2 regions of the Dokdonia sp. Hel_I_63 genome follow, and region 2 is predicted to be linked to the other one. Evidence: riboswitches for the same ligand, from Rfam matches in the RefSeq annotation. Region 2 holds a riboswitch; the other holds the start of a gene.
What was found. A riboswitch is a leader RNA that binds a small molecule or an ion and turns the genes downstream of it on or off. The one in region 2 is predicted to bind S-adenosylmethionine.

Region 1: it holds a riboswitch for S-adenosylmethionine, as region 2 does, so the genes downstream of both, JM84_RS10000 (Na+/H+ antiporter NhaC family protein) here and JM84_RS04505 (O-acetylhomoserine aminocarboxypropyltransferase/cysteine synthase family protein) in region 2, are expected to answer to the same signal.

The regions. Positions count from the first base shown of each region.
Region 1 covers NZ_VISD01000001.1:2,296,539-2,309,105, reverse strand. The annotation lists gene JM84_RS10050 (iron-containing alcohol dehydrogenase) at 1-920, opposite strand, end outside; gene JM84_RS10045 (NADP-dependent oxidoreductase) at 954-1,952, opposite strand; gene JM84_RS10040 (NAD(P)H-dependent oxidoreductase) at 1,966-2,598, opposite strand; gene JM84_RS10035 (TetR/AcrR family transcriptional regulator) at 2,630-3,211, opposite strand; gene JM84_RS10030 (EamA family transporter) at 3,455-4,354, opposite strand; partial or broken gene JM84_RS10025 (SDR family NAD(P)-dependent oxidoreductase) at 4,521-6,087, shown strand; gene JM84_RS10020 (cold-shock protein) at 6,149-6,340, shown strand; gene thiE (thiamine phosphate synthase) at 6,468-7,109, opposite strand; gene JM84_RS10010 (DUF4494 domain-containing protein) at 7,282-7,842, opposite strand; gene JM84_RS10005 (fasciclin domain-containing protein) at 8,035-8,709, opposite strand; gene JM84_RS10000 (Na+/H+ antiporter NhaC family protein) at 8,966-10,300, opposite strand; SAM-I-IV-variant riboswitch at 10,337-10,433, opposite strand; gene JM84_RS09995 (hypothetical protein) at 10,829-11,257, shown strand; gene JM84_RS09990 (peptidylprolyl isomerase) at 11,587-12,015, shown strand; gene moeB (HesA/MoeB/ThiF family protein) at 12,102-12,567, opposite strand, start outside.
Region 2 covers NZ_VISD01000001.1:1,018,767-1,031,333, reverse strand. The annotation lists gene JM84_RS04520 (trans-sulfuration enzyme family protein) at 1-948, opposite strand, end outside; gene JM84_RS04515 (aspartate kinase) at 948-2,030, opposite strand; gene JM84_RS04510 (alpha/beta fold hydrolase) at 2,018-2,995, opposite strand; gene JM84_RS04505 (O-acetylhomoserine aminocarboxypropyltransferase/cysteine synthase family protein) at 3,070-4,362, opposite strand; SAM riboswitch class I at 4,542-4,663, opposite strand; gene metK (methionine adenosyltransferase) at 5,103-6,356, shown strand; gene JM84_RS04495 (CIA30 family protein) at 6,525-7,067, opposite strand; gene JM84_RS04490 (TonB-dependent receptor) at 7,164-9,902, opposite strand; gene JM84_RS04485 (GLPGLI family protein) at 10,068-10,976, opposite strand; gene JM84_RS04480 (GLPGLI family protein) at 11,059-11,898, opposite strand; gene JM84_RS04475 (hypothetical protein) at 11,922-12,413, opposite strand; gene JM84_RS04470 (sensor histidine kinase) at 12,547-12,567, shown strand, end outside.

The DNA of each region.
Region 1 (12,567 bases), 1.3 Mb from region 2:
TCTGCATATTGAGCCAATTTCTCTTTCTTAGCTTCAAAATTGAATTTATAGTGACTAGGAGCAATAACTGCTAGCGTGCGTGCGTGATCTATACCAAACATTGCTGTAAGTTCATGACCAATGGCATGTACTGCCCAGTCTGTAGGAACTCCTTTTTGGATTAATCCATTAAGAGCCATAGTACAACTCCACATGAAATCTGCTGCGGCTTTGTAATCTGATGGGTCTTTAATAACCGTAGGAGCCACTTCAATAAGTGTTTGTAAGATACTCTCGGCAAAACGATCTTGTAAACGCGCACCTATAGGGTACGTCATATATTGCTCAAGAACATGAGTAAATGCGTCTGTAAGACCATTTGCTAGCTGGCGTTCTGGAATAGAAGTAATGACCTGCGGATCTAAAATAGAAAATACTGGAAATAATCCTGGACCTCCCATAGCAAGCTTCTCTTGCGTTTCCTTTCTCGTAATTACAGATCCTGAGTTCATCTCAGATCCTGTAGCTGGTAGTGTTAATACCGTTCCAAAAGGCATTCCTTTCTCAGTTTTAATATTCTGTGTAAGAATATCCCATGGCGTATCTCCATCATAAAGAGCCGCTGCCGATAAGAACTTAGTTCCATCAATTACAGAACCTCCACCTACAGCAAGTAAATATGTAATTTCTTTGTCTTTAATTACCTCTAACGCTTCCATAAGTACTGCATACTCAGGATTTGCAGGTATACCTCCAAACTCAGTAACATCTACATCTGATAGCGCTGTTTTTACTTGGTCGTATATTCCATTCTTCTTGATACTTCCGCCACCATATAATAATAGCACCTTGGCATCTGCAGGAATCTCTTCACTTAGCTTTGCAATCGTATCCTTTCCAAAGATGACTTTAGTCGGATTCTTAAATTCAAAATTGTTCATCGTACTTTTTTTTTCTTTTTCTTTCAATATTTCTTAGATCTTTACGACCATCTTCCCTTTGTTTTTACCTTCAAATAAATCAATAAAAGCTGTTGGGATGTTCTCAAAACCTTCTACTACTGTTTCCGTGTAAGTCAGTTTACCTTCAGATAACCAAGTAGCCAGTTGTTTCATAGCCTCAGGAAATTTCTCTGCATAGTTTGAGACAATAAAGCCTTGCATTAGTGCGCTATTTTTAACTAAAAATGGCTGTACACTCATACTCATTGGTATTTCTGTATTGTTGTACACAGAGATAGCTCCACAAATAATCATTCTTGCAAAGCGATTAATATTTACGAGCACTGCGTCAGAGATGGGTCCACCTACATTATCAAAGTAAACATCTACACCATCTGGCGCTGCAGTTTTTATTGCTGCCGCCATATCATCTGTAGTATTGTAGTTGATAGCTGCATCAAAGCCAAATTTTTCTTTGAGCATTGTAACCTTCTCATCAGTTCCCGCAATACCTACTACGCGTAATCCTAAAATCTTTCCAATCTGTCCTACAACGCTACCTACAGCCCCGGCTGCACCAGAAACTACGAGCGTTTCTCCTGCTACAGGTTTTCCTATTTCATGTAAACCTAGAAAAGCTGTAAGTCCAGTCATTCCTAAAATACCTAAGTACGCACTTAGCGATGCTTTTGATGGATCTACTTTAAGAAGTCCTTCTCCTGTGTGCACTTGAGCAGTTGCCCAATCTAGCATTCCAGAAACATAATCACCTTCCTTAAAAGCGTCATTTTTAGATGCTGTTACTTTTGCAACTACACCAGAGTGTATAGGTTTACCTATTTCAAAGGGTGCAATGTATGACTTTGCATCACTCATCCTACCTCTTAAATAGGGATCTACAGAAACATATGCTGCCTCTAACAAGATTTCACCCTTACCAGCAGTAAGCGCTGACTCATCTGTAACAAATTCAAAATTTGATAAAGATGGTGTTCCTTCTGGTCTACTTTTTAATAATATACTTTTAGTCATCGCTATCTATTTTTTAGTCAATTACAGTTACCATATCTTCCATAGGTTTTCTCACCTTCACAAGATTTACTAGCCAGTCTTCATCTTCTTTTCTGTAGCCTAAAGGAAGTAGTACCGCACTACGTAATCCTTTTTCGCGTAAGCCTAAAATTTTATCAACCTCAGTAGCATCAAAACCTTCTAGCGGGGTTGCATCTACTTTCTCATAAGCAGCAGCTATAATTGCGTGCGAAAATGCAATATATGCTTGTCTTGCAGCGTGTTCAAAGTTTTCTTGCTCATCCTTTTGTGGGTAAGAGTCTAGTAACATTTGGCGGTAGTTTTCCCAACCTTCATTTTTAAATCCTCTTATATCATTAGTAAGATCAAACATATAGTTAATTCTTTCTGGTGTATAAGTGTCCCAAGCTGCAAAGACTAATAAGTGTGAGCAATCTGTAATTACAGACTGATTCCAAGCTACAGGTCTTATTTGTTCTTTTATATCTTGATTTTTAATCACCATAACCTCAAAAGGTTGTAGTCCGCTTGAAGTAGGAGCAAGTCTTGTAGCTTCTAAAATTCTTTCAATTTTATCTTCGGCTACTTTTTCTCCATTCATTGCCTTTGCGGCATATCTCCAGTTTAATTTATCTAGTAATTCCATGTTTTAATTATTTGGTTTCTTGTTGTTTTTATTAACATACTTTAATGCTACTCCAGGCAGATTGATAAGCTTCTTCCAAGTGAGTTTTGTCTAATTGAAATGCTCCTCGCTTTTGAGTCATCATTAAAAATGAAAGCGGATTAATAGCATATGCGTATAATATAAAATCGGATAATGGTTTAATAATTCCTTCTTTTTTACCACGTTCCCATAAGTCGAGTAGAGGTTGTAAGTGTTTTATTCCTTCTTGTCTACTTTCCTCATCAATCATAGGAGTGTTATCACACTGTGCAAGAAACATTGCTTTCTCACATTCCTTTAATTTAAAATCTGCAATACGTTTCCAGATGTACTCAAAACCTGACTCTACTGGGAGCGAAGCATCATAAGATGCAAATGCATACTCTGTATAAGAAGCCTTAACTTCTATATAAGTTTTATTAACAAGGTCTTGTTTATTTTCAAAATAGAGATAGATAGTGGCAGGAGAAACGCTTGCCATTTTGGCAATTTTACTCATAGGTGTAGCGTGAAAACCATTATTGTTTACAAGCTCTATGGTCGCTTTTACAAGCGCATTACGTTTATCTATACTTTTTTGAAGTTTTGCCATGTTATTTAATTGCTGCTGCAAAGGTAGTGTCAAAAATGAACGTTCATTCTTTTTTAACAAACATTTAATTTGATAGCTGCAAGTGAAATAATATTCATGTTTTACCTAAAGCACGTTGAATAATCAGGAAGGCGAGTAGGTGGGATGTTACGCTTTCGCGAAAGCGTAAAAAGGATACAAATTATTTATGATGAAAAATTATCTATGGAATATTATAAGTTAGTTATGGCGAACGGCAGCTTACTAAGAATATAAAATGAGGAAGACCCCAATTAATATACCTGCGAGCGGAACCAATTTCTTGCGCTTATTCTTTTCCTTGAACACTAATCCACCAATAACTACTGCTATTATAAGTTGGCTACGTTTTATTGCAGAGAGTAACATGATAAGCGCATCTGGATCCTGCAGTGCTTTGAAGTAAAAATAATCGGCGGTTTGTAACAAGATACCTACGGCAATAATCGTCCACCTAAAGGTAAATGCACTTCTTTTTTCGGCTTTAGGAAACCATGTAATTGAGAGTATTACTAGTAACATCAAAATAGTATACCAACAAAACCAAAACTGCAACGTTTGCGGATTAAGCACCAGATTCTGAATTAAGAACTTGTCGTACAATCCGCTGGAGGCTCCTAGGAAAGTAGCACCTATAATGGCAAAAATCCACTTATTCTTTCTAAAGTGAATCCCTTCTTTCTTACCAATATTTGCATACAGAATTACTGATAGAATAATCACAAAGAAACCCACCCATTGTAGTGCATTAGGTTGTTCTCTATAAATAAATATTGCTCCTAAAAATGTAAAAAACGGTCCAGCAGATCGTATAGGAGTGACTATGGTGATAGGTAAGTGCTTTAAGGCTTGATATGCTAGAATCCATGAGGCAGTCATAATCATGGATTTGATTATGATAAAACCATGCGTTTTCCACGGAATAGGAGTGATGTAAAACCCTATTTCTCGAGTGTATTCTGGAAAAAACCTTGAACCTATAAAAAATGGCAGTATTAATACAAATCCTGCACATAGTGTTCCTAACAATACTGGTAACACCTCGTTACCTTGTACAGCATGTTTCTTTGCTAAGTTGTGTAATCCCAGAAAAAGTGCGGCCAGTAAGCCTAAATACATCCACATGGCGCGAATATACTTTTTTGTGAGATTTTAAAGTGCGTAGTATTGAGGATTCTCAAAGCTTTCGCGAAAGCGTAATTCAAATATATCTCAAGAAGAATACGAGTATTTATCATCTTCATAAAACGCAGTATAATTACCTTTGCAAAAAATATGATTGCAGTTCATTATGCCCGAAGATCAAAGTAAAAACACCCAAGATAAAAGTCTCTCTCAACAAGAAATTGATGCATGTATTAATACATTGCAGCAACTAGTAGCCGATACAAATCAGCTTTTTGAGCTTCCAGAAGAACAGCGTACAGAGCTTCTCAAAGCTTCAGGAATGTTATCTCGTCCTAATCGAGATGAGTTTCAGCGTAGGAGGAAAGACGCCAAGAAGGCTGCCAAACGTAAGATGATTACTAGAGATAAGCACGCTCGTAAAACTACAGGAATACGCTCTGCTAGAGAAGCTTCGCTTTTTGTAGCACCTAAGTTACTTGGCGCAGCTGCAATTCCAGAAGACACTCCAGAACTTGAGTCTCCAAGAAATTGCTACGTGTGTGAAACAGTGTATACAAAGCTGCACCACTTTTATGACACCATGTGTACTTCATGTGGTGATCTGAATTATGCAAAACGCTTTCAAACAGCCGATTTAAACGGGCAAGTAGCTGTAATAACAGGCTCAAGATTAAAAATAGGATACCATATAACCCTCATGTTATTACGCTCTGGTGCGACGGTGGTAGCAACCACACGTTTTCCAGCAGATAGCGCTATACGATATGCAAAGGAAGAAGATTATGGTGACTGGAGCGACCGCTTACACATTCATGGACTGGATTTACGTCATATACCAAGTGTAGAGATATTTTGTAATTATATAGAGCAGAAGTACGATAGGCTAGATATACTAATTAATAATGCGGCACAAACGGTGCGTAGGCCATCTGGTTTTTATTTCCACTTAATGGAAAATGAAAAACTACCAGTAGATCAACTTCCTAAGCTCGCACAGCCACTCTTACAAGATCACATTACCTGCTTGCAGGAGTTATCAGATTTAAGCGTGAGTACTGCAAAAACTAGTAAAAATAATGTCTTGCCGGTTACCTGGCATGGACCTGAGCCAGGAATAGGACTACGCAACTCGGCAGAGCTTTCTCAGATTCCTTATAGTTTTGATAATTCGTTACAAACTAGCGAAGTCTTTCCAGAAGGAAAACTGGATGCAGATTTACAACAAGTAGATCTACGTAAGACTAATTAATAGCTGGCGTTTAAAACTAGGTGAGATAGAAACTACTGAGATGGTAGAGGTACAGCTAGTTAATGCCGTGGCGCCTTTTGTATTGTGTAACCGTCTGTCTAATCTCATGATGAAAGAAAATACTGGACAGAAGCATATCATTAACGTGTCTGCTATGGAAGGTAAATTTCACCGTTTTAAAAAGGAGGATAGACACCCGCATACCAATATGGCAAAGGCTGCATTAAACATGCTTACACATACTTCTTCTGCCACATTTGCAAAGTCTGGAATTTATATGAATGCCGTAGATACGGGATGGGTGACAGATGAGGACCCTGCAGAGCTATCAAAAAAGAAAGTAGAAGTACATGATTTTCAACCACCATTAGACATCGTAGATGGCGCTGCTAGGGTGATGGATCCACTTATTGATGGAATTAATACAGGTAAACATTGGTCTGGAAAATTTTTAAAAGACTATTTTCCTATAGATTGGTAATCTTTAGTTGTACTTTTGCTCCGTGATAAAAAATAATCACAATTATTAAATACATTATATTATGAATAACGGAACAGTAAAATTTTTCAACGACACTAAAGGATTTGGTTTTATTACAGAAGAAGGTGTTGAAAAAGACCACTTTGTACACATTTCAGGGTTAATCGACGAGATTCGCGAAGGTGATCAAGTTGAATTTGAACTTAAAGAAGGTAACAAAGGATTAAACGCAGTAAACGTAAGAGTTATCTAATACATATACTTCAAGTTTTAATAAAAGCCCATCTATTAAATTAGATGGGCTTTTTGTTTATAATCTTTTTCACGCTTTCGCGAAAGCGCAATCAAAACCAATCATCATTTATATAAGCAACGCTTTTTTATTCAAAACTATGACGCTGTTCTTGTGTAGAAGATGCTCCCAGCAGCTCATTAAACAAGCGAATGCTATTAAAATCTGTTGTAATTGCTTGAGAAACTGCAATACCATCGATACCCGTTTCCAAAATGTTTTTGACGTCATTAAGGGTGATGCCTCCTACAGCCAGCATAGGAGTAGTGGTAGCTAGCTCGTCAATGATTGCTTTATAATCAGAAGTTCCTAGTGTTTTCGCTGTGGTTTCTTTTGTAGTAGTAGTGCTGTAAGGTCCTAGACTAATATAATCCACTTGCTTCTCAATTAGTGCCTCACAATCTTGTAAAGTATGTGCGGTACCTCCTATAATTTGCCAAGTGTATAAGTGTTTTCTAGCAGTTATAGGGCAGGCATCTGCGCTTCCTAGGTGCACTCCATCTGCTTTTACCTCTTTTGCAATTTTATAATCATCATTAATAATTAACCGTGTCTGGAAATGAGCGGTAATCTCTCTAGCTTCTTGTGCAATGGCAAGCAGTTTTTTTTGAGAACAGTCTTTTACACGGAGTTGCACGAGCTCAGCTCCGGCATTACATGCTTTTTGTATATGTTCTATGTGCTCTTTGAGTGAGCTTCCTTTCGATATGTAATGAAGTTTTGGAATCATAATCTTCTTATTTAATAACTACGTAAAACGGTTATTTAGTAATCTAGCAAAGATACTCATCCCGCGTGGGTCTTACCGTAGTTATGAAGGGCATGTGTTATTAAAAACAAAAGGCTGCTTATAAGTATATAAACAGCCTCTTTATCGTAGATCTTACGTAAGATCGACTGGTTTATTCTTCTTCGGTAGTAAGTGAGTCTGCCATGGCTTGCTCCTTATTCTCGCTATAATCTACAGGAACAGAATCTTTAATTCTAGTAAACTCCTCTAGACGCTCTAGATCATCTTCCTCACCAGAAAAGTATGGGAATACATCCATAATAGGCGACTCAGAAACTGCTGGAATTGTATATTCTCCCATCGTGTCTTTCATAGTGACAACAGTGTTATCAAAGGCTTCTTTTACATCATTTCCTTGTACAAGCAAGTATTGATTAGTCTTACGTTCTTTGCCGCTTTCCTCATCATAAGCGATGAGTGAGACACGAGATTTAAACCATCTATCAGAATTTTCAAATGGGTGAATCTCTGCGTAGTTTGCTACTTTTATGTTTGTGATTTTGATTTCTTCGCTATCACTTAAGTAAGCTGTCATTTCTTGTGTTATTCTACTTTCTGCTTCTGTGTAAGAAATAGCATCTACAAGAAAAGGCTCTGTTTTTACCTTTTGAGTTCCTGATGCTTCATCAAATTTTCTATACTTTACTTTGCACTCATACCAAGTTGCACTCATATATCTTTTATTTTAAGATTGCCAAAAATAGGGGTTAGCTCAAGGCGAAAAAGTAAAAAACGACAATAGATATTCACAATCTCAAAAGTGTGAAGCTAGCACTTTATATACGAGAGAATTACTAGTAATTAAAACAAAAAAAAGCGCCATCTGCAATGTACAGTGACGCTTTTAAAATTGGGTATTTTAAAATTATTTAGCTGGTAAAACTACGGTATCTACTACGTGTATTACACCATTAGACTGGTTTACATCTGCAATAGTTACTGTAGAGCTGTTTCCGTTTTGATCCATAAGAACTACAGACGATCCTTTTACAGAAGCCATTAATTTCCCACCGTTTACAGTAGTAAAGGTTGCTGTACCATTATTCTTTTTGATCTCGCTCATAATAGCCGCTGCATCATATTTTCCTGCAACTACATGGTATGTAAGTACACCTTGTAAAGCAGTTTTACTTTCTGGCTTAAGTAAAGTTGCAACCGTTCCTTCTGGAAGTTTTTCAAAAGCAGCATTTGTTGGGGCAAAAACTGTAAATGGTCCTTCACCTTGTAAAGTCTCTACAAGACCTGCAGCTTTTACTGCCGCAACTAGTGTTGTATGGTCTTTTGAGTTTACTGCGTTCTCTATTATGTTTTTAGAAGGATACATTGCTGCTCCACCTACCATTACTGTCATTTCATCCATCATGTCTTCACCCTCAGACATTGTATCGTCCATCATGTCCTTACCTTCAGACATTTTATCATCCATCATTTCTTTTTGGTTTGATACTTCCTCTTTACCAACATTTTTTGAGCCTTCACATGAAGCTAGTGATAAAAGTCCTGCACAAAGTGCCATTGATAATACGTTTACTGTTTTCATAATTGTTTAGTGTTTGTGTTATTTAGATTTACATATATAACGCAGCAACTTCCCGTACGGTTCTCAGTAGGGTTTGATTTTGGGATAGGTTTAACAATAAAGCCCTAAATTCTTATGAATTGCCAATTTATATAAGAAAAGAGGCAATTTGGCTAAAAAAAAGTTTTGTTTGGAGTATCTCTTTTTCCGCTTTTGGATTTTTTTTTTATATGAATACAACACGTTCGTAGTGCTCAAATTGTGCTTTGCGATGTACTTATGCAGCTTTCGCGAAAGCGTGCTTTTTTGTATCACTTCTAAAGATGATATATAAGATGGTAACTACAAACAGCAATAGTAAATACCAAGTATTACCTACAAGATCTAAGTAATTGATATTACCTTTTGAAAAACTTAGAATCATTAAAACCTGCGCTCCATAAGGAAGTAAGCCCTGAAAGATACATGCAAAAATATCTAGAATGGAAGCTGTTTTCTTATTGTCTAAGGCATATTCATCATTAATGGTTTTTGCAATAGGACCAGCAACAATAATAGATACCGTGTTATTTGCAATTGCCATATTAATAGTGCTCACTAACGCAGCAATGCCTAATTGTGCCGTTTTTTTACTTTTGATAAGTTTTTTGATATTCACTAATATAAACTCAATCCCGCCATTACTAGCCACAAGAGCAGCAAGACCACCGGTAAGTAGTGACAATAAGAAAATCTCCGTCATATTTGTAAAACCTGTATAAGCAATCTTTGTAGACTCTATAATCGTAAAATCACCATAAATAATACCTAACAATGCTGCTGCAAGTACACCTACAAGAAGCGTTACAAAAACGTTGAGTCCTATGACAGAGAGAATAATGACAAGGACATAAGGTGCAATTTTAATTACATCATATTCATAAACAACGGTCTCTGTTACATCTGTTGTGAGATCTACTCCTTGAAAAATCAAAATAGCAATAGTAATGAGCGCTGCGGGAACAGCAATTTTTATATTTTGCTTGAATTTATCACTCATTTTTGTACCCAGAGATTGGGTCGCAGCTATCGTAGTATCTGAAATTACGGAGAGGTTATCACCAAACATACTACCACCTAGCAAGGCACCACAAAGTATGGCAAGGTCTGCACTACTTTTATCTGCAAAACCTACCACAATGGGTGCTAGCGCGACAATTGCACCCACAGATGTCCCTGTAGAAACCGATAAAAACCCAGCAATGACAAAAATACCTACGTAGATATATTGTATCGCAATATAATCTAAGCCTATGTTTACAATCGCATCCACACTCCCTGTAGCATTAGTAATTGCGGCAAATGCCCCAGCCAGTAAATAAATAAGGCACATGGTTAAAATTTTGTCATCACCACAACCTTTAAGTAAGATGTCAATCTTAGCATTTATAGTCTGTTTAAACATTATAAAGGCCACGATGATTCCTGCAATAACCGCCATAGGGGCAGGCAGCGCATAGAAGTCATCTTGATAAATACCAACTCCTAAAAATGTAATTACAAATACAAATAGCGGAACTAGGGCTGAAAATTTTGGGGTAATTTGTGTAGTCTGTGTCATGTTCTTCTTCATTCTTGCAAGGAGATAATAGCAATTTAGATAGAAGTCTGAGTTAACATTGTTTCCAACTAATTGGCTTATCTATTTAGCACCTTGCTCGTTATTGCAGGTTGCTATCTCCTAATTGAGATTCTTGATAAATAATTTAAGGGTGCAAAACTAGTGTTCAAATAATATTCTAAAACTTAAAAAAGGTTAATTTTTCAATATTTATGTAATTAAATAGCTGGAAGTATAATTTGTACTTGCATACAGTCATTTATAAGATTGATATTACTTTAAACGATTTGTACTTTGACGATATCATCCCACTTACATTACACGAGAACCCATTTATTTTTATAATAGACTCATCAATCCTTTATTTATGATATAGTTGACCTGTATAATTAGTTTTTTATGTGCGTTTTAAGTTTTTTAACGCTTTCGCGAAAGCGTAACATCCATCTAGAAGTACATTTTCTTTACCTTTTTAGTACATCGTTATAGTGGTTATGTAATCCTACTTTTTTAAAGAAATAATTATCTTTGCACCCCATTATGAAAAACGACACATTACAACTACTAGATTTTGTCACGAGGGAACTCTCGAAAGCTGGTTTTACCATTGCGCCAGATACTAATAGAGTAGCAGGCCTTGACTTTCTCATCACAGCACCTACGGGTAAAACAAGCGAGCTACAACTACGTTCTATCCAAGTAGAAGATGAGGAAAATATTAAAATACAAAAGCTTGATTATGGACAGGTTGCAGGACACCGTTTTATAGGTCTAGTGACAGTCATAGAAGATAATCCAAGAGCCTTTTATATTATTCCGTCTGCTACGTTTACAACAGCAGATAATACGATATTCTTTGAGCATCCTATGAATATGATGCCGCACTTAAGCCACTGGGAGATTAAAGTATTTACCGCCGCTATTCCTAAGTTGGCTCAATATGAAATAAGTAATTTTTACAAAGTATAATAATCTATTTACTACTGGTCAAAAGATTATCAATAGCACTAGCTTCTTATTGAATAGCGTTCATGCTTCTCTGAGATTAGAAGTAGTTTTGCGCACAATTCAATTGAATCAAAATCGTGAGAGGGGCTCACGATTTTTGAGCTTATAAAGGTCTGGCAGGGGTGTCAGGCCTTTATTTTTTGAGATAATATTGGTTATTATGAATCATCGTAAAAGTACACATCACAGTACAAGCTTTTACAGTATCCAGATTCATTGGTGGATTCCTTCGTAAGCCGATTTTCTTCTTGTAGTTTTGTAAATTATAATTCGATTAAAAACAAGTAATTATGAGTAAAGTAAAAGGAAATGATGTAGTAACAGTACACTACACAGGAAAATTAGAAGATGGACAGGTGTTTGATAGCTCTTTACAAAGAGAACCTTTGCAGGTAGAACTTGGCAAAGGCCAACTTATCCCAGGATTTGAGAATGCTTTAATAGATATGGCGGTTAACGAGAAGAAAACGGTTACTATAACTAAGGAAGAAGCGTACGGTGACGTACAGCAAGAGTTATTTCAAACAGTACCGAAAACGCAATTACCTGAAGAAATCAAACCAGAAGTAGGTGTTATATTAGTAGCTTCTAGACCTGATGGTTCTGAGCAACAGTTACGTGTATCTGAAGTAAATGAAGATCATATCATTGTAGATGCAAACCACCCACTAGCAGGACAAACTTTAGAGTTTGAACTTGAGCTTTTAGAGATTGCATAAGACGACTTAATATTAAGTATATAAAACGCCTTAGCTATGCTAAGGCGTTTTCTTTTTGTATAGAATTAAGGTTGTTCAGCAATAAACTACAAAACAGTTCCCGTTAAATATAAAAGCCTGCAGTCAAAGTCTTCTTCTTGCAATAATTTGATAGCTTTTTTACTACGTACACCAGCTTTACAATACACAACCAGATCTTTAGTTTGCAATACTTCATGTGCTCTATTCTGCAGTTCGCCTAAAGGAATATGTTGACCTCCTATATGATGTACTGCTCTCTCATGATGCTCTCTCACGTCTAGGAGATTGTATTTGTCTGGATGTTTATTAATCTCATCTATTGTAATACCCATATTGTCTACAGAAAACTCACATTGTAACTCGTACTCATCTTCAAGACGACTGACTATGATACTAGTATCCTTATCAAATCCCAAAATCATTTGTTCCATGCTTAACATGTTATAGGTGAGCAATTTTCCAGAAAGAACTTCACCTATTCCACAGATGATTTTTAATACTTCATTGGCTTGTAATGCACCTATAATTCCT
Region 2 (12,567 bases):
TTCTAAACCTCCGTGTATCTCAATGGTAACAATATTCCCACCAGCTTTCATTTGCTTTTGAGCAAGTTCATGCTGTGGATGCGATGGTAAAAATGGGTAGCGCACCTGCTTCACTTTAGCGTGAGATTCTAGCGATATAGCAAGTTCGTGCGCGTTTTTACAATGACGCTCCACGCGTACCGCTAGTGTCTCCAGACTTTTTGAAATTGTCCAAGCATTAAATGGAGATAATGCAGGTCCCGTCACTCTTGCAAATCGATATATCGCATCTATTAATTGCGCACTTCCCACGGTGATTCCTCCCATGGTGCGCCCCTGCCCATCCAGTAATTTTGTAGCAGAATGTATTACAAGGTCTGCTCCATAGTGTATAGGCTGCTGTAGATACGGTGTTGCAAAACAATTATCTACTATAAATATGAGATTATGCTTTTGCGCAAGTGCTCCCAGACGTTCTAAGTCTGCAATTTCTGTAGCCGGATTTGTAGGAGACTCTACATATATGATTTTTGTGTTAGGCTGTATTTTTAAGGAGATTTCGTCTAGCTCAGTAATATCAAAGTAGGTATGAGTGATTCCCCATTTAGGTAGGTGTTTTGTAAATAATGTGTGCGTATTCCCAAAAATCGCTCTCGCCGAAAGCACATGATCACCACTATCAAGTAAGGCAGCAAACGTGCTAAAAATAGCACTCATCCCAGTGGCAAAAGTCACGCCTTGCTCTGCGCCTTCTAGCAAACAGATTTTTTTCACCAGCTCTGCACAGTTCGGGTTTGTGTAACGGCTGTAGATGTTACGCTTTTTTTCCTCGGCAAAAGAGGCTCTCATCTCTTCGGCGCTATCAAATACAAAACTCGAAGTGAGATATACCGGCGCGGCATGCTCTTGATGCACAGAGCGCTCAAGCTGCGTGCGTATGGCAAGTGTTTCTGGGTGATGCTTGCTCATTAATTAAGGCTTTGCGTTATCTTAATTATATCGCTTAAAACACCTCTTGCCGTAACCGCTTTACCAGCTCCCGCCCCTTGAATCACAAGCGGCTGATCTCCATATGAAGCGGTATAAATCTCAAAAACAGCATCTGCCCCTTGCGTTTGACCTAGTGCTGTAAACTTAGATTCTTGTACTAGTTTTACCTCGAGTTCTTGCGTTTTGACATTGAGTTCACCCACGTGACGTAGCACTTCGTGTTTTGAAAGTTTACTTTTACTCTCTGTAAAAATGGTGTCAAGTGTTTTTACGCTTTCGCGAAACTGTGATAAAGTAGTTTTTCCATTAAGTTCCTTAGGCACTAAAGATTGAATTTTTACATCTCCAAACTCCTTTGCAAGGCCTATCTCTCTACTTAAAATTAATAGCTTGCGAGCAACATCTTTCCCTGAAAGGTCTTCTCTTGCGTCTGGCTCGGTAAGTCCAAGCGCGTCTGCTTCTAATAATATGTCTGAAAAATCTTTATCTTCCTTAGAAAAATTATTGAACAAGTAACTCAATGATCCAGAAAAGACTCCTCTTATCTTATGAATCTCTTCTCCACTTTCATAGAGATTTTTAATGGTTTCTATAATAGGTAATCCAGCTCCTACGTTTGTTTCGTAACCAAATTTCTTCTTATTAAGTGTAAGAGATGCTCTCAACTTTTTATAGAAATCGTATGACAGTGTGTTTGCAACTTTGTTTGCCGTCACGATATGAAAACCATGCTCTACGAGGTCTATGTAGTTATTTGCAAAGGTTGCGCTAGCCGTCACATCTACTGCTACAAATTCTTGTTCCTGTTCATGATTGTTTTGCTCCTTTAACTTTTTCGCGAAAGCGTAAATATCGTCTAGCGTATAAGGCTGCGCTGCAGTCTCAAAATTAGAACTCCAACCAGAAGCGACGTTATCTTTAAATAGCGCCAACTTAGAATTTGCAATACAAAAAATGTTGAGCTTTCTATTTGTTGTTTTTTTATTAAAATCTGTGATCTGCGTGATGAGCGTGCTCCCCACATTACCGATCCCAAAGATGACTATATTTATTTGTGACATAACTGTTTTTGAAAAATAGGTTGTACGATAGCAGCGAGCTGCTCGTATTCAATTAAAAAGGCATCGTGACCGTGGATGGAATTTATTTCATGATAGCTAGATGTAATTCTCGTTTCTTGTAGCGCAAGGTGAGTGTCATATATCTCATCTGCTAGAAAAAGTCCATCGGTATTTATTGCGACAAGGTGCACTTTTGCTGTAAGTGGGCTCACTGCTTCATTAAAGCTTTGTTTACCCTTTGTGATATCTGCCGTAAGCAATAATTGATTCATTAATTTATAGGAGGCAATAGAAAATCGTTCTGATAATCGCTTGCCGTGATGATCTAGCCAACTTTGAATATTATATAGTGAATCTACTTTTTTGGTGCGATTAAATTTTTCTTTAAAAGAGGCAGGCGTGCGGTAAAAAGTCATCGCATGAATGCGTGCATCATAGATAGGTTTCTGAGAATGATTCAATAAACTATCTTGAATGTGGCATTGCGCAATCACCCAGTCTGTTGCTTTCCAGTCTGTCGCTATTGGGATAAGATGCTCTGCGAGATTAGGTCTTTGTGTTGCAAGTTCCCAAGCAATCTGACCACCAAGCGAACCTCCTATAATGGCAAAGAGTTTTTTAATATCTAAATGCTCAAGTAAGGCAATTTGAACCTTTGCAATATCACTATTAGTAAATGCTCTATAATTAAGCACTAGATGATTTTGATTATTATCATAACCATTCCCAGGAATATCCATTGCAAGTATGGTATAGCAACTTGTGTCAATCGCTTTATCTACACCAATCAAGTCACTCCACCAACCGTTTTCTCCAGTTATAGAAGAGTTTCCCGTAAGCGCATGATTTACTAGCACGACAGGCGCTGTACCTAATGGCTCACCAAATAATTGATACGTGACATGTAAATGACACGTATATCCCGAGTGTGTTTTAAAATCCTGTAAATCAATGTGTAAAAGCATAGCCTATCTATAAGTTAAAAAAGGGAGTCCCTATGAACAGGGGACTCCCGCACTAATTAATTAACTAAGATTAATTACACTAAGACGTTTTTATCTACTCGCGCAAATGCTGCTACGAGATCTTCTTTTAAATCTGCTATATCCTCAAGACCTACAGAAAGACGTATTAAATCTTTAGTCACGCCTGTGCTTACCTGATCATCATCACTAAGCTGTTGATGCGTGGTACTTGCAGGGTGAATTATGAGCGATTTACTATCTCCTATATTTGCTAGCAGTGAGAAAAGTTTAGTTTCATTTGAAATTGTTTTTGCACTCTCAAAACCTCCTTTTACACCAAAGGTCACAATCCCACTCTGTCCTTTAGGCAAGTATTGTTTTGCAAGGTCGTTGTACTTACTAGAAGCAAGACCTGGATAGTTTACCCATGCCACCTCATCACGAGTTTGTAACCACTCTGCAAGTTCTAGCGCATTTTTTGAATGTTTCTGCAACCTAAGTTCTAGTGTTTCTAAACCTTGTAAGATTTGGAATGCATTAAATGGACTCAAAGCGGCACCATGATCACGCAATCCTTCTATACGCACCTTAGCAATAAACGATGCTTCCTTAATCACATCCCAGTAAACTAGGCCATGATATCCGGCGGAAGGCTCTGTAAATTCTGGAAATTTACCGTTACTCCAGTCAAATTTTCCAGCATCTATAATAACTCCGCCTAGTGCGGTACCATTACCATTTATGTATTTTGTAAGAGAGTGAATCACGATATCTGCACCGTGCTCGAATGGGTTGAGTAGCGCTGGTGTTGCTACGGTGTTATCTACAATGAAAGGGACTTTGTGCGCTTTCGCGAAAGCGGAAATACCTTTTAAATCTAATACATCAAGCTTAGGATTACCTAATGACTCTACAAAGAAAGCTCTCGTATTTTCCTGGGCTGCTTTCTCAAAATTTTTAGGATCTGAAGGATCTACAAAAGTGGTTGTAATCCCAAAGCGAGGTAATGTCACACTGAGAAGATTCCATGTGCCTCCGTAAAGACTACTAGAAGCTACAATGTGATCTCCCTGCTTTAGTAAAGTAAGCAATGTGGTATTAATGGCCGCAGTTCCTGAGGCGGTCACAACAGCTGCTAGTCCGCCCTCTATGTCTGTAAGGCGCTTTTCCAGCACATCATTTGTTGGATTATTGAGACGTGTGTAAATAAAACCTGGCTCAGACAGGTTAAATAGGTTTGCTGCATGGTCTGCATCTTTAAAAACATAAGCCGTGCTCTGGTAGATAGGCACCGCTCGAGTTCCTCCATTTGCTGCATAATCGTGTCCTGCGTGCAACGCTTTGGTTGCTAATTTTTGTGTACTCATTTTTCTCTTTTTTGTCCCAGTACTACTAGGATTAATTTTAGCCATTCACTTCGTGTGAACGGATTAAAAACAAAAGCCAAATATTTCCAATACGAACCCTTATCTCAAGGTCGAGGAAATGTTTAAAGAAAAATATTATAAGAAAAAACATAAGCGCATACCCGTGAGGTACTTGCTCGATGTTATCTATCCTCAAGTTTCGGTAATGAGCGATTCTGGGGTAGAATGTAGCACCTTCTTTCTAAGTGAAAGGGTTGCTAAGGCTTCATAGGGTCATTCCCTCAGCCTTTCTTGATAACATTTATTCTGTTCATTATTGCGCTTTCGCGAAAATCTGAACTGTCATTGAACTTTGTGAGCACAAATATTGTAAAAACAAATCTACAAAAACAAACTTTTTAGAATATTTTTCTAAAAAGTTTTATTAAAACAACTATTTCAGTAAAATATTCAGCTTTAATAAATAATACAGTATAATATTCTAATTAAGATAATGAGACGTTGAAATTTACTCTTTAAATTTTCACAAAACAATAACATAACCCTACTAAATTGGTAGGATAATGGATTGTTTATATTATTAAAGTTTCTTTACCTTTGTGCCATAATTACGAGGACAGATTTGACTGCTTGCAACCTCAATAAAAAATGGCTAAAATCAAACATAAGACTTTAACGTTTCTTATGTTATGTTTCTACCCAGCATACGTCAAATCTACTTCTTGACAAAAAATTAAAAAATGGCTTATTTATTTACCTCAGAATCTGTTTCTGAAGGACACCCAGATAAGGTTGCAGATCAGATTTCTGATGCACTTATTGATAATTTTCTCGCTTTTGATCCGCAATCTAAAGTTGCTTGTGAAACCCTAGTTACCACTGGACAAGTAGTACTCGCTGGTGAAGTGAGATCTAGTGCTTACTTAGATGTTCAAAAAATCGCTCGTGAGACCATTAATAAAATAGGTTATACGAAAGGTGAATACATGTTTGACGGAAACTCTTGTGGTGTATTATCTGCCATACACGAGCAGTCCGACGATATTAATCGTGGTGTAGATCGCGATACTAAGGAAGAGCAAGGAGCAGGAGATCAAGGAATGATGTTTGGCTACGCTACTAAGGAGACAGAAAACTTTATGCCACTGGCACTTGAGCTTTCTCATAAGTTGCTTATTGAACTAGGTAACCTACGTCGTGAAGATGACGAGATTACTTATTTACGCCCAGACGCAAAAGCGCAGGTGACTATAGAATATAGTGATGAAAACGTTCCTCAACGTATTGACGCTATTGTAGTTTCTACACAGCATGATGATTTTGATGAAGACGAAGCAATGCTAGGTCGCATACGTGGAGATATTCAAGATATTTTAATACCTCGCGTAGTAGGTTTATTACCAGAAAATATTGCAAATCTTTTTAATGATGATATTAAGTATCACATTAACCCAACTGGGAAGTTTGTAATAGGTGGACCTCACGGAGATACTGGTCTTACAGGTCGTAAGATTATTGTAGATACTTATGGTGGTAAAGGAGCTCACGGAGGTGGTGCTTTTTCTGGAAAAGATCCATCAAAAGTAGATCGCTCTGCTGCTTATGCTACACGTCACATTGCAAAAAATCTTGTTGCTGCAGGCGTTGCAGATGAGATTCTTGTGCAGGTTTCTTATGCTATTGGTGTTGTAGAGCCTATGGGAATTTTTGTAGACACGTACGGTACTTCTAAAGTAGGCTTATCTGATGGTGAGATTGCAAAGAAAGTTACTGCACTATTTGACATGAGACCAGCTGCTATTGAAAGTAGATTAAAGCTACGTTCTCCTATGTACAGCGAGACTGCTGCTTACGGACACATGGGACGCACAAACGAAGTAGTTACAAAAACCTTCAAGAGCTTTGACGGTAAAGAAAAGAATATCGAAGTAGAATTATTTACTTGGGAAAAACTTGATTATGTAGAGAAAGTAAAAGAAGCTTTCAATATATAATTCACTTATATACGTATTAAAAAGGGAGCCTAATGGCTCCCTTTTTTTGGTTTATACATTATCATAGCGATAGCTTTATGATTACTCGCATGCGCTCACTGTTATGTGATTTCTCGGCCTTCTCAATGTTATGTAATTCTCGACAGGCTTGAAATGACAGAAGTTTAATTACTCGAATACGATTTTATCTACTTCAATCTCAAAATCTGTAGCAGCTTTTGTATTTGAGATCAGTCCGAGGCGAATGATTGATGCTAGGTCATCTTTGTCTGGATGACCTTCCAAAGGTTCACCAAGTCTATATGTTCCAAAATCTGAAAGATTATAAGTGACAGTTTTCCACTCACCTTCTGTTATCGGCAAATTGATTCTATAATTCGGTCTCCAGAATCTTTTGTACTTATTGAGCGTAAGTGCAAAGTCTTGCCCTGTAGATTTATATCGCACAGTTACTTTGGTATATGGCGATAAGTCATAAGATTGATACGGAGTTCTCAAGGATGCAAAACCTCCATTATTCTCAAGACTTACGCTTCCGCGAAAGATGATACTTTCTGCAGATTGCTCCACCTCGCCTGTAGATAATCCTCCCATAACACCGTCCAGAACGACGAACCAGTCATCACAATTATCACAAGAGGTTCCAAAATTAAAAGAGAGTGTTGTCGTGTTCATAGTAGTTGTGATCAGTAAGGCTAAGAGATATTTCATAGCTTTTTTCTTTAAAGTTACGCTTTCGCGAAAGCTTAATCCTTCAATTTAAAAGACTTTTAACGAGCTAGATAGCCACAAGCCTTAGCATACTCGTTATAAATTATACTTCACCGTAAACATTGCGATTCTAGGTTGCACAAAATACTCTGTATTTGAGATTGTAAAATCATTTACATTGTTACTTGAAATGGTGTCCACATTCAAGAGATTTGTAGCCTGTATACGGAACTCCCACTGACTATCTGGCTTCTGGTAATATATGTTTGCTTCTAGAAAAGAGTACATGTTATCTATCTCTGTACTATCATCATTATCATCATAATTATACAAACTCCAGTCTGCACCTATTGTAAAACCTTTACCAAAATTCCACTCTGCGTTTGCAAAAGGTCTATTTGTAAAGAATGTTCTATCTGTCACACCATTATCAGAGTTTGTGCTTGTAAAGTTGTAGCCAATTTCAAAATTAGGAGCTTCTTTAAAGTTAGTCTCTGCACTAGTTCTATAATTCTGCGTTAGGTTCTTTGTGTTTCTATCTTCACCATTGATAATATTATTAAGATCACTGTAGCTTCCATTTGCACTCAAGTTAAGTTTCCATTTCTTAAAACGTTTTGAAAAACGTGCGTTAGCACTCAGTGTTTGGTCTGCAAAGTTGGTATTATTTATAGGACTAGCAACTTGGTTGATCCCTACAAATGATCCAGAAGTTTTTATAGGATCCACCCTACGAGAATAATTTATTCCTCCAAAGAGACTCGTAAAGTTGAACATACTAAAGCTAAAGTAATTGATACTTGCATTATGATAAATAGCATTTTCTATCTCTCTGTTACCACGATACAAACTGTTGTAGTTATTAAACAATAAGCCTTCGGCGAAATTATTTACGTCTGTATACTGCGCTGTCATCTGGTAGTTTACTCGTAAACTTTTCCCTTGAGAGAAATCTAATACCGTAAATAAGTCTGGCAGTAATCTCACATCACTATCTTCTGTTGTTGTGCCTAGTTGCTCACTCTTTGTAGTATAATTATGTAATGTCAATCCTGGAGTAATTGTAAAAATTCCCGTTTTAAGTTTATAGTGAAGTCCTACAAACACATCACTAAAGTTAAATGCAACATCATTACCTATAATAGTACCATCCAGAGTCTCGGTAAGATCATCTACCGTTCCTGTTTCTAAAATTTGAAATAGATTAGAATTAAAGTCTTGGCGACTTAAGGTTGTTCCTGCAGTAATATTAATGTTACTCTTTTTATTAAGAATGTAGTAGTAATCTAATTTTGCATCTAGTTTATTGGTTTTGATATTTTTGTTTTGATTGATATCAAAAAGACCATTTGCACCAGGCATAAAATCAATAGAGCTTATTTCATTTGTCATATCTGCTGGGTCAGGAGCTGTAAATGGCTCTTGAGAAAGCGTAGCGTTATAAAACGGATCTTCATCTTGATACAAATGCTGGATAGTCCCTGAGAATATGTTGTTCTCATCAAGTGTGTAATATAGATTTACATTTTGATTGATAGAAAATGGCTCATTCTCCTTGTCCTGATCTACCACATCCTCTTGTACAGCACCATCGCGTGTTACGATACTAGTACCGTCTGAAAATTCTGTTTGCTTAGACTTTTTTACGAGCACATCATAATCAAACTGCAAGTTTGCATTAGGCTTATATACAGAACTTAGTTTTGCCATACCTAACTGATTACGTTGATCTGTACTCTCGTTAAATCCTTGTGTAAATCCCTGATTAATAAATGTATTTAGTGAGTTATTTACAAAGTTTGTCTTGTTATCTGAAAGTAACGCAAGACCGCTTATATCCCATTTTGGATTTATTGTATAAGTGAAGTTGGCCGCTGCAAAACCCGTTTCAATTTCGTTTGCTCGATTGTTCTGTGTTGTAAGGAATCCTAATCCGCTATCACTTACATTAAAAGAAGTACCTCCTCGCTGGTTAAAATTTCTAAAACCTCCGGTAAAATTAAAGTAGTCTCTAAACGTAAATGGAACCTCTCCTGTATTATTAAAATCTGTTATAATATTAATACTTCCCTTAGGGCTGTAATAAAATAGTTTTGCTTTCCCTAAATATCTAAGCTTCTCTCCATCACCAGCACCTGCTGTAAGATCTCCAAACCAGAAATTTGTTTTTCCTTCCTTAAGCTTAATATTAATCGCCACATTATCTTGATCATTACCTAGACCTCGCATTTGAGATACCTCATTATAGTTTTTAAGAACCTCAACCTTCTTAAGTGCATCTGCAGGGATGTTTTTGGTGGCAAGTTTAGAGTCACCATCAAAAAAATCTTTTCCTTCTATCATCACTTTAGAAACCACCTTCCCTTCTACCTCTATCTGGCCGTCATCATTTACTTCAATCCCTGGAAGTTTTTTAAGTACATCGCCTAGTTTACGCTCTGTTCCATTTGTAAAACTATCCGTATTATAGACAATGGTATCACCTTTAATGGTAACTGGCATTTCATAGACCAACTCCACATTATCCAGTTGATTAGGATCTTCCTTCAGTGTAAAATCTTTAGTAATATCTTGAGCATCCTGAGCAACGATTATTTCTTCATTTACAGATTGCAACCCTAAGTAACTTACTTTAATATCATAGGTAATTCCCGTGGTAAGATCAAGGCGGTAGCGTCCTGATGCATCGGTAATACCATAAGATTCTAATGTACCTTCGGCTTTATTTGTAGCGATGATATTTGCTAATTCAAGTGGCGACCCTATTGAATCTTTTACAACGCCTCTAAGCGTTATAGACTGGGCAAAGAGCGTCAAGGGTAATGCGAGAAGCATTACCAAAATTATTTTTTTTAGTATCATTTGGATTGGTTGGATTAGTCACACCTGTTATCAAAAGATATTAGGTATGATCATTATATTGATTGATGTTATTGTTTGCTCGCTTTCATATTTTGATAAGCTTTTTATAATTTCATTAAAATGAAAGTCTACGTAATTTTAAAAACGTCTTCCTCCTTGCTGCCCTCTTCTATTACCTCCGCCAAAACGTTCTGCCATTTCTTTTGCTTTTTCTTCAACGATGACTTGGTATTCTTCCCTGCTCACTTCTTTCCCTTTTACAGGCGGCTCGATAGCAATAGGCTCCTTAGGATTAAGTACCACTTTTGTACAAAGGATAGTCGTATTGTTTGTGCTAAGCTCTAAAATGAGTCCTGGTAAACCACCAAACTCATCTGGTCCGTGACTCGCAGGGATCATAGGTGTGTACCAAGCAACTATAGTTTCTGTCTTAGGTTCCTCTTCTGCTACTTCAATGTCGCTTGTTGTACTAGCAGTAGCTGTACTATCTTCTTTTTTCTCACGATCTCTCTGCCCTTGTCTCGCTCCTCTTCCCATGCGGCTCCACATGTTCTGCTCGATATTTCTAGTCGCTACCGCTTTAAAAACTGGATATTGCCCTATTACTTTACTCTCTTTTACGAGTTCCCAGTTTAAATTGTTTAAGGTGTCTTTTACTAAGAAAATCTTACCCATCATATCATTTTCACGAGCATAATCATTTGATGCACGGTTAGAGTAAATCCCTCCTTGAGTAAATCCTCCTCCAAAACCACGTCCACCTCCACCTTGTCCAGGTGCTTGAAGTTGTTCTTCCTCCTTATAGTAAGACTCGTCTTTATTAAAGCTCAGTATATATTCCTTTTCTAAAAAGCTTTTCATGCGCTCTGCAATCTGTTTTTTACGAGCTTCTGTTAGTTGTTGCCCACCACGATTAAAGCGCGACATATCTATCGTAGTCTTGGTTTGGTAAGTTGCAACACCTTCTATTTTCTGTGCTTGAACGGCTGTACTTATTGTAAGCGTTACAAACGCAACACACAACCACTGAGATATTTTAAGAGTCATATTTCTAATTATTTATACTTTAGACTTTTAAAGTACCGCATAGTTTGAAAGGTATTCAAATTTTAAGAAAACTTTAAGAACTCTAGTTGCGTATTATTTCTGTGGTTGTAAACACACGACTACCATTCTTTCCTCTTTTACCTCCTTGACGCTCCATCATTTCGTCCATTTTTTCTTCTTGAATCTTATTAAATTCATCTTTGGTAACCTCTTTACCTTTTTCTGGCAGTACTATTTGCACTCCCTTTTTTGGGTTCAAAACTACTTTTGTACACATAAGTGAGAATTTACCATCACTCACTTCTAGTATTAAGCCAGGTAATCCCCAGTACTCATCCGGGCCATGATTTACAGGTATATCTAGTGTGTACCATGCAGTGATTGTTCTAGTCTTAGTCACAGACTCCTCCTCCTCTCCTGTCTCTTCATTAAAAGATGGCTGCTCATACTCTTCAGAGGTAGTAGCTTTAAAACAAGTGTATACTCCTATGTTTTTCACCTCTTTTTCTAGAACCCATTCTGGTTTTTTGGGAGAATCTTTTATTAAAAAAAGTTTCCCCATAATTTCACTTTCTTTTAAAAGGAGGTTTTCTGCAAGATTGCGATATGTCACTCCTTTATCTCCGGTCACAGTAATTCTTATTCCATTTGCAGAAGGTGTAGGTACAGCAAGACTTTCTTCTTGTCGATATGAAGACTCCTTACCTTTAAAAGTGAGTATATACTCCTTCTGGAATTGCTTTCTTAATTGTTCTTCTATTTCTTTTTGCATTTCTGACGAAACATTTTTTGCCTTGTTTTCGTCTAGCTTTAGATCGATAGACCGTTGTGATTGATAGGTTGCTACACCACTTAATTGCTGTGAGTTTGCTTTCGCGAAAGCGCACATGCATATAATTACCGTTATGATTGTTGTTTTCATCCTTATTTGATGTTTAATCTTTATTAATTTTTTAAATCACTTGAATGTTTGAGCTTTTTTAAAGCGGCTGCTAGCTCTTTTAACTTTGAACTTTCTTGAAGTGTAGTGACAAAGCTGCGTAAATTTTCTTTCAAACTTTCAAATTCTGGGATCTGGAGATCTTTAAAATTTTCAAGCGTAATCGTATCTTTTATGTGTATATGGTAAGAAACTTCAGGTTGATGCGTGCTGTCTTTAAATCTTCTTAATACACGCTTAAAGTTGTCTGTAGTATCTTTTATTTTGTATGTGGTAGATACATTACTCTTGTAATGCTTGAGACTGTCCTTGTGAAAAAGAATATCTTCTTCTCCTATCTGTTTTAAACTTTTTACAAGCAACTTAAGTGAGCTACCCTCCTGTCTCTTTTCTGAAACAGTCAGAGTACTATCTTTTAAATTTATTGTGTTTTGAGCCGAAGTCACAGTAGCGACTAAAATAAAACAAATTGCGATAACCGTTTTCATAGATTTCATAATAGATTGATTTTAAAATGTTTGTTTATTGAACAGTACAAATATGGAGAAGATCATCGGCTATTTGAGTTAACAACCGTTAACGAGTGTTAACCGATTTGTTTTAAAGTTCCTTATAAAGCATCTTTGAATTATGAAATCAAATAGATACACT